Regions from separate parts of the Streptomyces sp. NPDC059224 genome, predicted to be linked through region 2. Evidence: riboswitches for the same ligand, from Rfam matches in the RefSeq annotation. Region 2 holds a riboswitch; each other region holds the start of a gene.
What was found. Region 2 has a riboswitch for thiamine pyrophosphate ahead of thiC (phosphomethylpyrimidine synthase ThiC). Riboswitches for the same ligand answer to the same signal wherever they lie in the genome.
Positions count from the first base shown of each region.

Region 1 (4,077 bases), on a different contig from region 2:
TACCCGCGCCTGGTCCTGCCCGTCGAGCAACACCCGGCCCGCATCGGGCGGTTGCAACCCCGCCACCACCCGCAGCAGCGTCGACTTGCCGCTCCCGCTCGGCCCGAGCACACACACCACCTCGTGCTCGGCGACCTTGAGGTCCACGGCGTCGAGCACGGCCCGCCCGCCGAACCGCACGGTGGCCTGCTCCAGTTCGAGAAGCGGCATCAGAACTCCCCCGTCCGGTCGGTCCGCAGCCGTTCCAGCACCAGCAGCGCCACCGCGCACACCACCATCAGAATCGTGGAAAGGGCCATCGCCTGGCCGTAGTTGAGATCGCCGGGGCGGGACAGCAGCCGCGCCACGGCCACCGGCAGGGTCGGGTTGTCCGGCCGGGCGATGAACACCGTGGCCCCGAACTCCCCGAGCGACACCGCGAAGGCGAAGCCCGCCGCGACCAGCAGCGCCCGGCGCACCATCGGCAGATCGACCTCCCGCCACACCCGCCACGGCGAGGCCCCGAGCACGGCCGCCGCCTCCCGCAGCCGTTCGTCCACGGCACGCAGCACGGGCAGCATGGTGCGGACCACGAACGGCACCCCGACCAGCGCCTGCGCGAGCGGCACCAGGATCCAGGACTGCCGCAGATCCAGTGGCGGCCTGTCGAGCGCGATCAGGAACCCGAAGCCGACCGTCACCGCGGACACCCCGAGCGGCAGCATCAGCAGCGCGTCGAAGCCCCGAACCAGCCGCCCCGCGTCCCGCCGGGCCAGCGCGGCGGCGGCCAGCCCGCCGATCACCACGGCGACGGCGGTCGCGGCGACGGCGTACTCGAGGGAATTGACCACCGACTGGACGGGCGCGACCAGGAAGGTGCCCCCGTCGGCGTCGCCCAGCGCCCGGTAGTAGCCGAATCCCCCGTCGAGCGACCGCCGCACCAGCACCGCCAGCGGCAGCACGAGGAGTACGGCGACGGTCGCGAGGACGCCCGTGAGCAGCGCCCACTGCCCGGCCCCACGCGGCCGGCGCGCCGTCACCGACGGGTCCACCAGCCGCAGCGCACTCTCCCGCCGCCGTACCGTCCACGCGTGCACGGCGAGGATCGCGCCGACCGCCACGAACTGCACGATCGTCAGGACGGCGGCCGTGGCGAGGTCGAAGATCTCGGAGGTCTGCCGGTAGATCTCCACTTCGAGGGTGGAGAAGGTCGGTCCGCCGAGGATCTGCACCACACCGAAGGACGTGAAGGTGAACAGGAAGACCATCAGCGCGGCGGCGGCCACGGCGGGCGCCAGCGCCGGCAGGGTGACCTTCCGCCAGGCGCCGAACGGCGAGACGCCCAGCATCCGCGCGGCTTCCTCCTGCCGCGGGTCCAGTTGCGCCCACAGTCCGCCCACGGTCCGTACGACGACCGCGTAGTTGAAGAAGACGTGCGCGACCAGGATCGCCCAGACAGTGGTGTCCAGTCGTACGCCCCACAGCTCGTCCAGCAGGCCGCCGCGGCCGACCAGCGCCAGGAACGCCGTACCGACCACCACCGTCGGCAGCACGAAGGGCACCGTCACCACGGCCCGCAGTACCTGTCTGCCCGGAAAGTCCAGGCGGGCGAAGACATAGGCGGCCGGCAGCGCCACCAGCAGGGTGAGCCCGGTGGAGGCGAGCGCCTGCCAGGTGGTGAACCACAGGACGTGCCGGATGTCCGACTGGCCGACGACATCGGCGATCCGCCCGAGCCGCCACCCCCCGTCGGTCTTCAGCCCGCGCGTGACGATCGCCGCGACCGGCCAGGCGAAGAAGACGGCGAAGAACGCGACGGGCACGGCCATCAGGCCGAGCCGCGCCGCGCTGCCGCGCCCGCCCGCTACTTGAGTACGAGTGAGGTCCACGTCTTGACCCACTGGTCACGGTTGGCGGCGATCTTCTCGGGCGCCATGGTCTCGGGGTCCTGGGCGGCGGGCCCGTACTTCGTGAACTCGGCGGGCACGGCCGCCCCCTTGAGGACCGGATACACGAACATGTTCAACGGCATGTCCTCCTGGAACTCCTTGGAGACCAGGAAGTCGATGAGCGCCTTGCCGCCCTTGGTGTTCCCGGCGTTGCTCAGCAGCCCGGCGAACTCGATCTGCCGGAAGCAGGTGCCGGTCGCGACGCCGGTGGGCGCGGTGCTCGGCTTCGGGTCGCCGTAGATGACCTCGGCGGGCGGGGAGGAGGCGTACGACACGACGAGCGGCCGGTCGCCCTTGGCCTTCTTCCCGCCGGCCGAGCCGGAGAACTCCTCGTTGTAGGCCTGCTCCCAGCCGTCGACGACCTTGACGCCGTTGTCCTTGAGCTTCTTCCAGTAGCCCTGCCATCCGCCGTCGCCGTACTGGGCGGCGCTGCCGAGCAGGAATCCCAGGCCCGGCGAGGAGGTGGCCGCGTTCTCCGTGACGAGGAGGTTCTTGTACTGCGGCTTGACGAGGTCGGCGTAGGAGGCGGGCGGGGTCAGCCTGTGCTCGCTGAAGTAGGCCTTGTCGTAGTTGACGCAGATGTCGCCGTAGTCGACGGGCGTGACCCGGTGCTTGGCGGCGTCGAGCTGGTAGCCGGCGCCGACCCGGTCCAGCCCCTTGGCCTCGTACGGCTGGAAGAGCCCGTTGTCGAGGGCCCTGGACAGCAGGGTGTTGTCGACGCCGAAGAAGACGTCGCCCTGCGGGTTGTCCTTGGTGAGGACGGCCTTGTTGACGGCCTGACCTGCGTCGCCGTCCTTGAGGACGTGCACCTTGTAGCCGGACCGCTTCTCGAAGTCCTGGAGCACGTTCTTGGAGACGGCCCACGAGTCGTGGCTGACCAGGGTGACGGTCCTGGAGTCCGCGGCATCGCCGGAGGACGACCCGCACGCGGACAGCGTGACGAGACCGAGCCCGACGGCCGCGGCCAAGAAGGTCTTGGTGTGCACTGGTGTTTTCCTCCTGGGGTGGACCAGGAAGAGACGCGGCCCCACCCGGTGGAACCACCCGGGCAGGGCACAACAGCTTGAGTGATGACCGAACTTCCTACCCAGAATGACCTGGGCGAGGTTCAGAGGGTCTGCGGCCCGATTGCCGCACTCTCAGCGCTGTGGCGCTCCCCTGTCGGAATATGAAAATGTGTCCCGATCCTACCGCTCGGTCGCCGCGAGCTGACCGCATGCCCCGTCGATCTCCTGCCCGCGGGTGTCCCGGACGGTGACGGGCACACCGTGCGCGGCGATCGCCTCGACGAACGCCTTCTCGTCCTCGGGCCGGGAGGCGGTCCACTTCGAGCCCGGTGTCGGGTTCAGCGGGATGAGGTTGACGTGCACGGGCTTGCCCTTGAGCAGGCGGCCCAGCCGGTCGCCCCGCCACGCCTGGTCGTTGATGTCCCGGATGAGGGCGTACTCGATCGACAGCCGACGCCCGCTCTTCTCGACGTACTCGAACCCCGCGTCGAGGACCTCGCGCACCTTCCACCGGGTGTTCACGGGGACCAGGGTGTCGCGCAGTTCGTCGTCGGGGGCGTGCAGGGAGATCGCCAGCCGGCACTTGAGGCCCTCGTCGGCGAACCGGTGGATGGCCGGCACGAGCCCGACCGTCGACACGGTGATCCCGCGCTGGGACAGGCCCAGGCCGTCCGGGGCCGGGTCGGTCAGCGCGCGGATGGCGGTGACGACGCGCTTGTAGTTGGCGAGGGGCTCGCCCATGCCCATGAACACGATGTTGGAGAGCCGCGCCGGGCCGCCCGGCACGTCCCCGTCCCTGAGCGCCCGCATCCCGTCCACGATCTGGTGGACGATCTCGGCGGCGGACAGGTTCCGGTCCAGGCCCGCCTGGCCGGTCGCGCAGAACGGGCAGTTCATCCCGCACCCCGCCTGTGAGCTGATGCACATGGTCACCCGGTCCGGGTAGCGCATCAGCACGGACTCCACGAGCGTGCCGTCGAACAGCCGCCACAGCGTCTTGCGTGTCGTCCCCTCGTCGGTCGACAGATGCCGCACGACGGTCATCAGCTCGGGGAACAACGCGTCCCGCAGCCGGTCCCGGGAGCCGGCCGGAATGTCCGTCCACTGCTCGGGCTCGTGCGTGTACCGCGCGAAGTAGTGCT
Region 1 is NZ_JBHZAN010000024.1:122,683-126,759, reverse strand. It holds gene ACFXI4_RS26685 (ABC transporter ATP-binding protein) at 1-210, opposite strand, end outside; gene ACFXI4_RS26680 (ABC transporter permease) at 210-1,808, opposite strand; gene ACFXI4_RS26675 (thiamine ABC transporter substrate binding subunit) at 1,844-2,914, opposite strand; TPP riboswitch at 2,991-3,098, opposite strand; gene rlmN (23S rRNA (adenine(2503)-C(2))-methyltransferase RlmN) at 3,116-4,077, opposite strand, start outside.
Region 1: it holds a riboswitch for thiamine pyrophosphate, as region 2 does, so the genes downstream of both, ACFXI4_RS26675 (thiamine ABC transporter substrate binding subunit) here and thiC (phosphomethylpyrimidine synthase ThiC) in region 2, are expected to answer to the same signal.

Region 2 (4,077 bases):
GGCGTCGGTCTCGCTCTCGGTAGCGTCCGAGAACTCCGGCTGCCGTCCCGACGGCAACGGCTGCGACAGGAGCAACTGCCTGACCCCGTATACACCGAACGCCTCTCTCGCACGCCATCGCTTCTCTTCGGGAATGTCCGCGAGCATGTGGCGTGACGGTCCTCTGTCCCCTTCCGGCTCGCTCACCCTGCGCCCCTTTCCGTTCGGAAAAAGATCCACATAGGTGCGCCCGGCTTCGGGAGCGAACTCGGCCTGCTCCTCGGTGTCATAGCGCCATCCCCCGAGGTGGCGCAGGAACAGGCGCCCGGGTTCCAGCAGGCGCCAGTCCCCCTCCATGGTCCGCCGATCCTGATCGTCGTAGGCCCATGCGCCCACGTGAGAATCGCCCCAGGCCACCAGGTGCACCTCGACCGGTGAGGCATGGCCCTCCAGCCAGTGCACCATCACATAGGGCTTCCCCGCACGGTCCCGTGTCCCGGCCTCGGAACGCGAGAGCGGGTGGACCACGGTCCGGGAGACAAGGTCCCATCCCTCCGCGAAGGACACGTTCACCGTCTGATCGACATCGCGCATCATGCCTCCCGAACTGCACCGATCATGCTCCCGCTGTTTCGAGGAACCATAGGCGTGGCATGTGACAGCGGCCGAGGGCGGTCGTGGATGAGCGGTGCGACAGGCGGTGCCCGGATCAGCCGACCGCGGGCACCGCCCGGAGGTCAGTCGGCGAGCGGCAGGTACACCCGGTTCCCGCCGGCCGCGAACTCCTTCGACTTCTGGAGCATCCCCTCCGCGACCTCCTCCGGTGACGCCCCCTCGGCCGCCGCACCACCGAACCGCTCTGTGATGCTTTGACTGATCTTCATCGAGCAGAACTTCGGCCCGCACATCGAGCAGAAGTGGGCCGTCTTCGCCGGCTCCGCCGGGAGCGTCTCGTCGTGGAACTCACGGGCGGTGTCCGGGTCCAGGGCGAGGTTGAACTGGTCCTCCCACCGGAACTCGAAGCGGGCATCGGACAGCGCGTCGTCCCATTCCTGCGCGCCGGGGTGCCCCTTGGCGAGGTCGGCCGCGTGGGCGGCGATCTTGTAGGTGATCACGCCGGTCTTGACGTCGTCCCGGTTGGGCAGGCCCAGGTGCTCCTTGGGCGTGACGTAGCACAGCATCGCCGTACCCCACCAGGCGATCATCGCGGCACCGATGCCGGAGGTGATGTGGTCGTACGCCGGCGCGACGTCCGTGGTCAGCGGACCGAGCGTATAGAACGGAGCTTCATCGCAGATCTCCTGCTGAAGGTCGATGTTCTCCTTGATCTTGTGCATCGGGACGTGGCCCGGGCCCTCGATCATCGTCTGTACGTGGAAACGCCTGGCGATGCGGTTGAGTTCCCCGAGCGTGCGCAACTCAGCGAACTGGGCCTCGTCATTGGCGTCCGCGATCGAGCCGGGGCGCAGGCCGTCGCCCAGCGAGTACGTGACGTCGTAGGCGGCGAGGATCTCGCAGAGTTCCTCGAAGTTCTCGTACAGGAACGATTCCTTGTGGTGCGCCAGACACCAGGCCGCCATGATCGAGCCGCCGCGCGAGACGATACCGGTCTTGCGGTTGGCGGTGAGCGGCACGTACGGCAGCCGCACACCCGCGTGGACGGTCATGTAGTCCACACCCTGCTCGGCCTGTTCGATCACCGTGTCCTTGTAGATCTCCCAGGTCAGCTCCTCGGCCCTGCCGTCGGCCTTCTCCAGAGCCTGGTAGAGCGGCACCGTGCCGATGGGGACGGGGGAGTTGCGCAGCACCCACTCGCGGGTGGTGTGGATGTTGCGCCCGGTGGACAGATCCATGACCGTGTCGGCGCCCCAGCGGGTCGCCCAGGTCATCTTCTCCACCTCCTCCTCGATCGAGGAGGTCACCGCCGAGTTGCCGATGTTGGCGTTGACCTTCACCAGGAACCGCTTGCCGATGATCATCGGCTCGATCTCCGGGTGGTTGACGTTGGCCGGCAGCACGGCCCGTCCCGCCGCGATCTCCTCACGGACGACCTCGGGGGAGACGTTCTCGCGGATGGCCACGTACTCCATCTCCGGGGTGACCTCGCCCCGGCGGGCGTACGCCAGTTGCGTGACCGCCTCGCCGTCCCGGCTGCGACGCGGCTGGCGGGGGCGGCCGGGGAAGACCGCGTCCAGGTTGCGCAGCCCGCCCCGCGGCGAGGTGTGCTTGATCCCGTCGTCCTCGGGGCGGACGGGGCGGCCCGCGTACTCCGCGGTGTCCCCCCGGCCGATGATCCAGTTCTCCCGCAGCGGCGACAGGCCCCTGCGGACGTCGGTCTCGACGGCCGGATCGGTGTACGGACCGGAGGTGTCGTAGAGCGTGACCGACTGCCCGTTGGTGAGATGCACCTGACGGACCGGCACCCGAAGGTCGGGGCGCGAGCCCTCGACATACCCCTTGTGCCAGCCGATGGACTTCCCGGCCTCCCTGGACGGTTCACCCGCAATGGGCTGTTCGTCCTGGCTGGAGGCAGGCGTGCGTACGTCCTTGTTGGTCATGAGACCTACTCCCTACGCCGGCATTACCCGGTAACAGGTTCGGCGGTCGACGCAGCGGCTTCCGTCGGGCGGCGTTTCCTGTGGAACATTGCTCGTTCCACGTGAAACATCGCGAATACGGAGGTCAGCGCCCTCTCAGCCCGGTGCTCCGAGCTCCCGCGTGTGCAAAGGTGCCTCCACGCTAGCGTCAATTCGGGCGCGGTGAACAGAGGGCCCCTGCCGTTCTTGCGATGATCTGGCGGTGACCACGACACAGCAGCACCCCTACCCGCCCCCCGACCCGAGGCGCGGCAACGGCGCCGCGCAGGGCGGCGGAACCGGCCACGGGGGCGACGGTGCCGGACACGACCACGGGCAGAGCCACCCGTACGGCCAGGGACACGCCCACGGTCACGAGGACGGCCATGCCCACGGCCACCCGCCCGGTGAGGGACCCGGCCAGGGACCCGGTCAGGGCGGCTCCGGGCCAGGCGGCGGACACGGGCACTCGCACAGCCACAGCCATGGGCCCGCCGCGCCCGTCTCCCAGCATCTGCGCAAGGTCATCGCGGCGATCCTGATCCCCTTCACCGCCGCGGTCGTGGTCGGCCTCGTGGTGCTGTGGCCCGGTGGCGCCCCGTCGCACGAACGCACCGGTGTCGGCTTCGACCGCCAGACACAGCAGGCCACCGTCACCGAGGTCGTCTCGGTCAGCTGCAAGTCGGTCAACGCCTCCGGGGGCGGCTCGACCGGCGACACCTCCGCCGAGGAGGGCAACTCGGGGAAGCAGGAGGAGGACGGCACCTGCAAGAAGGCCACGGTCCGAGTCGACACCGGCAAGGACAAGGGCCGTACGTTCACCGAGATCGTCCAGCCCGACCAGTCACGTCAGCTGGACGAGGGCGAGAGGGTCGTGGTCGCCTACGAGCCCTCGGCGCCCAAGGACCTGCAGTACTCGGTCACCGATGTGAACCGGAAGTTCCCGATGGCGCTGCTGGCCGGGATCTTCGCGCTCGCCGTCGTCGTGGTGGGCCGGCTGCGCGGTGTGATGGCGCTCGTCGCACTAGCCGTCAGCTTCATGGTGCTGACGCTCTTCATCCTGCCGGCCATCCTGCAGGGCTCGAATCCGCTGCTGGTGGCGGTGGTCGGGTCGAGTGCGATCATGCTGATCGCCCTGTACATGTGCCACGGCCTGTCGGCCCGGACCTCGGTGGCGGTGCTCGGCACGCTGATCTCACTGTGTCTGATCGGTGTCCTCGGTTCGGAGTTCATCGACTGGGCCGCGCTCACGGGCAACACCGACGACAACACCGGCCTGATCCACGGCCTGTACCCGTCGATCGACATGAGTGGTCTGCTGCTGGCCGGCGTCATCATCGGTTCCCTCGGTGTCCTGGACGACGTGACGGTGACCCAGACCTCGGCCGTCTGGGAGCTGCACGAGGCCAACCCGACGATGGGCTGGCGCGGGCTGTACCGGGCAGGCATCCGCATCGGCCGCGACCACATCGCCTCGGTCGTCAACACTCTCGTCCTGGCCTACGCGGGCGCCGCGCTGCCG
Region 2 is NZ_JBHZAN010000013.1:176,185-180,261, forward strand. It holds gene ACFXI4_RS16355 (DUF4241 domain-containing protein) at 1-444, opposite strand, end outside; gene thiC (phosphomethylpyrimidine synthase ThiC) at 717-2,537, opposite strand; TPP riboswitch at 2,530-2,707, opposite strand; gene ACFXI4_RS16365 (YibE/F family protein) at 2,779-4,077, shown strand, end outside.

Region 3 (4,077 bases), on a different contig from region 2:
CGGTCCCCATGATCAGCCGGGACGAGAAGGCGGTACCCCCGAGCAGGAACGGATCGTCGGCCATGGCTCAGCCTCCCTGTACGGCGGTCAGGACTTCCACCCGGTCACCCTCGGCGAGCGCCGTACCCGGCCACTCCCCGCGCGGTACGACGGTCTCGTTGACCGCCGCGGCCACCCCCGACGGCGCGGCCGTCAGGGACTTCACGAGCGTGTCGAGAGCGGTGCCCGGGGTGACCTCCCGGCGCTCCCCGTTGACGGAGATGTTCATGCGGTCTGCTCCAGGAGTGCGCCGGGGACGGGGCCGAAACGCTTCGGCGTGAAGGGACGGACGGCTTCGGGCAGCTCACCGCCGGTCAGCAGCTCCGCCATCACGTCCCCCGTGACCGGTGTGAGCAGCACCCCGTTGCGGTGGTGACCGGTGGCCAGCAGCAGCCCGTCCAGGCGGGTCGGCCCGAGCAGCGGCGCGTTGTCGGGGGAGCCGGGGCGCAGCCCGGCCCGGGTCTCGGTCAGCGGCAGCTCGGTGATGCCGGGCACCAGCTCGTGCGCGTCGCGCAGCAGCTCGTACACGCCCCCCGCGGTGACCGTGGTGTCCCAGCCCAGCTCCTCGCTGGTCGCCCCCACGACCAGCTCGCCGTTCTCCCGGGGCACCAGGTAGAGATGGCCACCGCGCACCACGGCCCGTACGGTCCTGCTGAGGAACGGCGCGTACGCCGCGGGCACGGTCAGCCGCAGCACCTGCCCCTTCACGGGCCGCACCGGCGGCAGCACGTCCTCCGGGACCCCCGCCAGCCGCCCGCTCAGGCTGCCGGCGGCGAGCACCACCCGGTCCGCGGCCAGCAGGTCGCCCGCGCGCGTGACGGCGCCGGTGGCCCGCTCCCGCACCACCTCCAGGCGCTCGGCCCAGTCGCGGTGGAAGACCACCCCGGCCCGCTCGCACGCGGCCACCAGCGCGGCCGCCAGCCGGCGCGGGTCGATCTGGTGGTCGCCGTCGACCCGCAGCCCGCCGCGCACACCCGGCGCGAGCATCGGCTCCAGACGCCGGCACTCCCGCCCGGACAGCCACTCGGAGTCCAGCCCCGACCGCTGCTGGAGGGCGTGCAGCTCGCGCAGGTGCGCCCGGTCGTCGGCGTCCAGCGCGACCGCGAGTGTGCCGCAGCGCCGGTAGCCGAGGTCGTGGCCGGTGAGCTCGGTGAGCTCGGCGGCGAAGTCGGGGTAGCGGCGGGCGGAGGTGAGGTTCAGCCCCAGCAGGGTCTGCTCGCCGTAGTGCAGTTCGGTGACCGCGGCCAGCATCCCCGCCGCGACCTGCGCGGCCCCGCCGCCGGGCTCGGGGTCGGCCACGGCGGTGACGAGCCCGCGCTGCGCGGACCGCCAGGCCGTGACCAGGCCGATGATTCCGCCCCCGATGACGAGGACGTCGGACGTATGTGCGGACATGGGCGTCCAGCCCCTCCCTTCGCCGGCATGACCCGGATCAGGTTCGTACGGTCGGAGGCCGCCAGCCTCCCTCTCAGCCCGGTGCGTCCGGGCTCCCGCGTGTGCTTCCCGGCCACCCTAGCCCGCGCGGCTCCGCCCCGGTAGGACGGCCTGCCCGGGTGGTGTGGAACAGGTCACCCAGCACGCCCCCTGACTGACTCTTTGTCAGTTGTCTATCGTTCTTGTCTATGGTGATCAGGTGAGCGAGCAGACGCAGCGACGAGGCACGTCACCGACGCGGCGCGTGGTCGTCGTCGGCGCCGGCATGGCCGGGGTGCAGACCGCCGTGGCCCTGCGCGAACAGGGCTTCACCGGCAGCGTCACCCTGATCGGGGCCGAGCCGCACCAGCCCTACGACCGGCCGCCGCTCTCCAAGGCGGTGCTGCTCGGCAAGGCGGAGGGCTCTGCCTTCGAGGTCGACTTCGAGGCGCTCGGCATCGAGCTGGCGCTGGGCCGCGACGCCCTCGGCGTGCGCCCCGCCGACCGCGAGCTGGACACCGAGGCCGGACCGGTGCCGTACGACGTCCTGGTGCTCGCCACCGGCGCCGAGCCGATCACGCTGCCCGGCACCGAGGGCGTGCCCGGCGTCCATCTGCTGCGCACCCTGGACGACGCCGAGCGGCTGCGGCCCGTGCTCGCCCGGCAGCACGACATCGTGGTGGTCGGCGCGGGCTGGATCGGCGCCGAGTTCGCCACCGCCGCGCGGGAGGCGGGCTGCGCGGTGACCGTCGTGGAGGCCGCCGACCGCCCGCTCGCGGGAGCGCTCCCGGCCGAGGTGGCCGCGCCGATGACCGGCTGGTACGCCGACAGCGGCGCCGAGCTGCGCACGCACGCGCGCGTGGCGCGGGTCGAGCCCGGCGCGGTGGTGCTCGACGACGGCTCGCGGGTGCCCGCGGGTGCCGTCGTGGTCGGCATCGGAGCCCGCCCCGCCACCGCCTGGCTGGCCGGCTCCGGCATCGGCCTGGGCCGGCACGGCGAGGTGCTCGCCGACGACCGGCTGCGCACCGGCGTCCCGGACGTCTACGCGGTCGGCGACTGCGCCTCCTTCCCCTCCGGCCGCTACGGCGAACGCCTGCTGGTCCACCACTGGGACAACGCCCTCCAGGGCCCGCGCACGGTGGCCGCGGGCATCCTCGGCGAGTCGGACGCGGTCTACGACCCGGTGCCGTACTTCTGGTCGGAGCAGTTCGGCCGCTTCGTGCAGTACGCCGGCCACCACGCCGTCGCCGACCGCATGATCTGGCGCGGCGACCCGTCCGGCCCGTCCTGGAGCGTGTGCTGGCTCCGCGAGAACCGCCTGGTCGCTCTGCTGGCGGTGGGCCGCCCGCGCGACCTGGCGCAGGGCCGCCGCCTGATCGAGGCGGGGCGCCGGATGGACGCCGAGGCGTTGTCAGACCCGGCCCGCCCTCTGAAGAACGCGACTGCGGAGCCCCTCTAGAGGCGCTGGGGGGGACGGCGCGACAGGCCGCGGCCGAACGGCCACCGATCGCACCCCACCCGCCGAAACGCCTACCCTTGACCCTGTGACCGAGATTGACGCAAAGACCGATGCTCTCGTCCCCGCCTGGCTCACCGTCCCCGACATCGCAGAGATGCTGGACGTCGAGGTGACGCGCGTGCGGCAGCTGGTCAAGGAGGGCCAGCTCATCGCCGTCCGCCGTGGTGAGAACAGGGCACTGCACGTCCCCGCCGCCTTCATCGACGGGGACAAGGTCGTCAAGGGCCTGTCCGGAACCCTGACGCTCCTGCGGGACGACGGCTTCACGGACGAAGAGATTCTGGAGTGGCTCTTCACGCCCGACGAGACCCTGCCCGGCACCCCCGCGCAGGCGCTCAGCGAGAATCGCGGCACGGAGGTGAAGCGCCGCGCCCAGGCGCTCGCCGTCTGAGCCGAGCCGGTACCGACACAACGGGGGACACCGAATGACCGACACCGCCCGCGCCCAGCTGGCCGACGCCCGTCTCTACCTGTGCACGGACGCCCGTAAGGAGCAGGGTGACCTCGCCGGTTTCCTGGACGCGGTCCTGGCGGGCGGTGTCGACATCGTGCAGCTGCGCGACAAGGGCATGGAGGCCGCCGAGGAGCTGGAGCACCTCGCCGTGTTCGCCGACGCCTGCGCCCGGCACGGCAAACTGCTCGCGGTCAACGACCGCGCGGACGTGGCCCACGCGGCCGGCGCCGATGTGCTCCACCTCGGCCAGGGGGACCTGCCGGTCCCGGCCGCCCGGGCGATCCTCGGCCCGGACGTCCTGGTCGGCCGCTCCACGCACGCCGAGTCCGAGGCCGCCGCGGCCGCCGTCCAGGACGGCGTGGACTACTTCTGCACCGGCCCCTGCTGGCCCACTCCCACCAAGCCCGGCCGCCCCGCACCAGGCCTCGGCCTGGTGCGGTACACCGCCGCGCTGGGCACCGACCGTCCCTGGTTCGCGATCGGCGGCATCGACCTGGACAACCTCGACCAGGTGCTGGACGCCGGCGCCCGCCGGGTGGTCGTGGTCCGCGCGCTCACCGCGGCCGACGACCCGGGCGCCGCGGCCGCCGAATTCGCGAAGCGACTGCGGTCGGTCGGCTAGCCGTCCGACACGGGCGTCCGGAAACTTGTC
Region 3 is NZ_JBHZAN010000009.1:97,733-101,809, reverse strand. It holds gene ACFXI4_RS11730 (thiazole synthase) at 1-64, opposite strand, end outside; gene thiS (sulfur carrier protein ThiS) at 68-268, opposite strand; gene thiO (glycine oxidase ThiO) at 265-1,434, opposite strand; TPP riboswitch at 1,432-1,543, opposite strand; gene ACFXI4_RS11715 (NAD(P)/FAD-dependent oxidoreductase) at 1,673-2,911, shown strand; gene ACFXI4_RS11710 (Rv2175c family DNA-binding protein) at 2,997-3,362, shown strand; gene thiE (thiamine phosphate synthase) at 3,397-4,047, shown strand.
Region 3: it holds a riboswitch for thiamine pyrophosphate, as region 2 does, so the genes downstream of both, thiO (glycine oxidase ThiO) here and thiC (phosphomethylpyrimidine synthase ThiC) in region 2, are expected to answer to the same signal.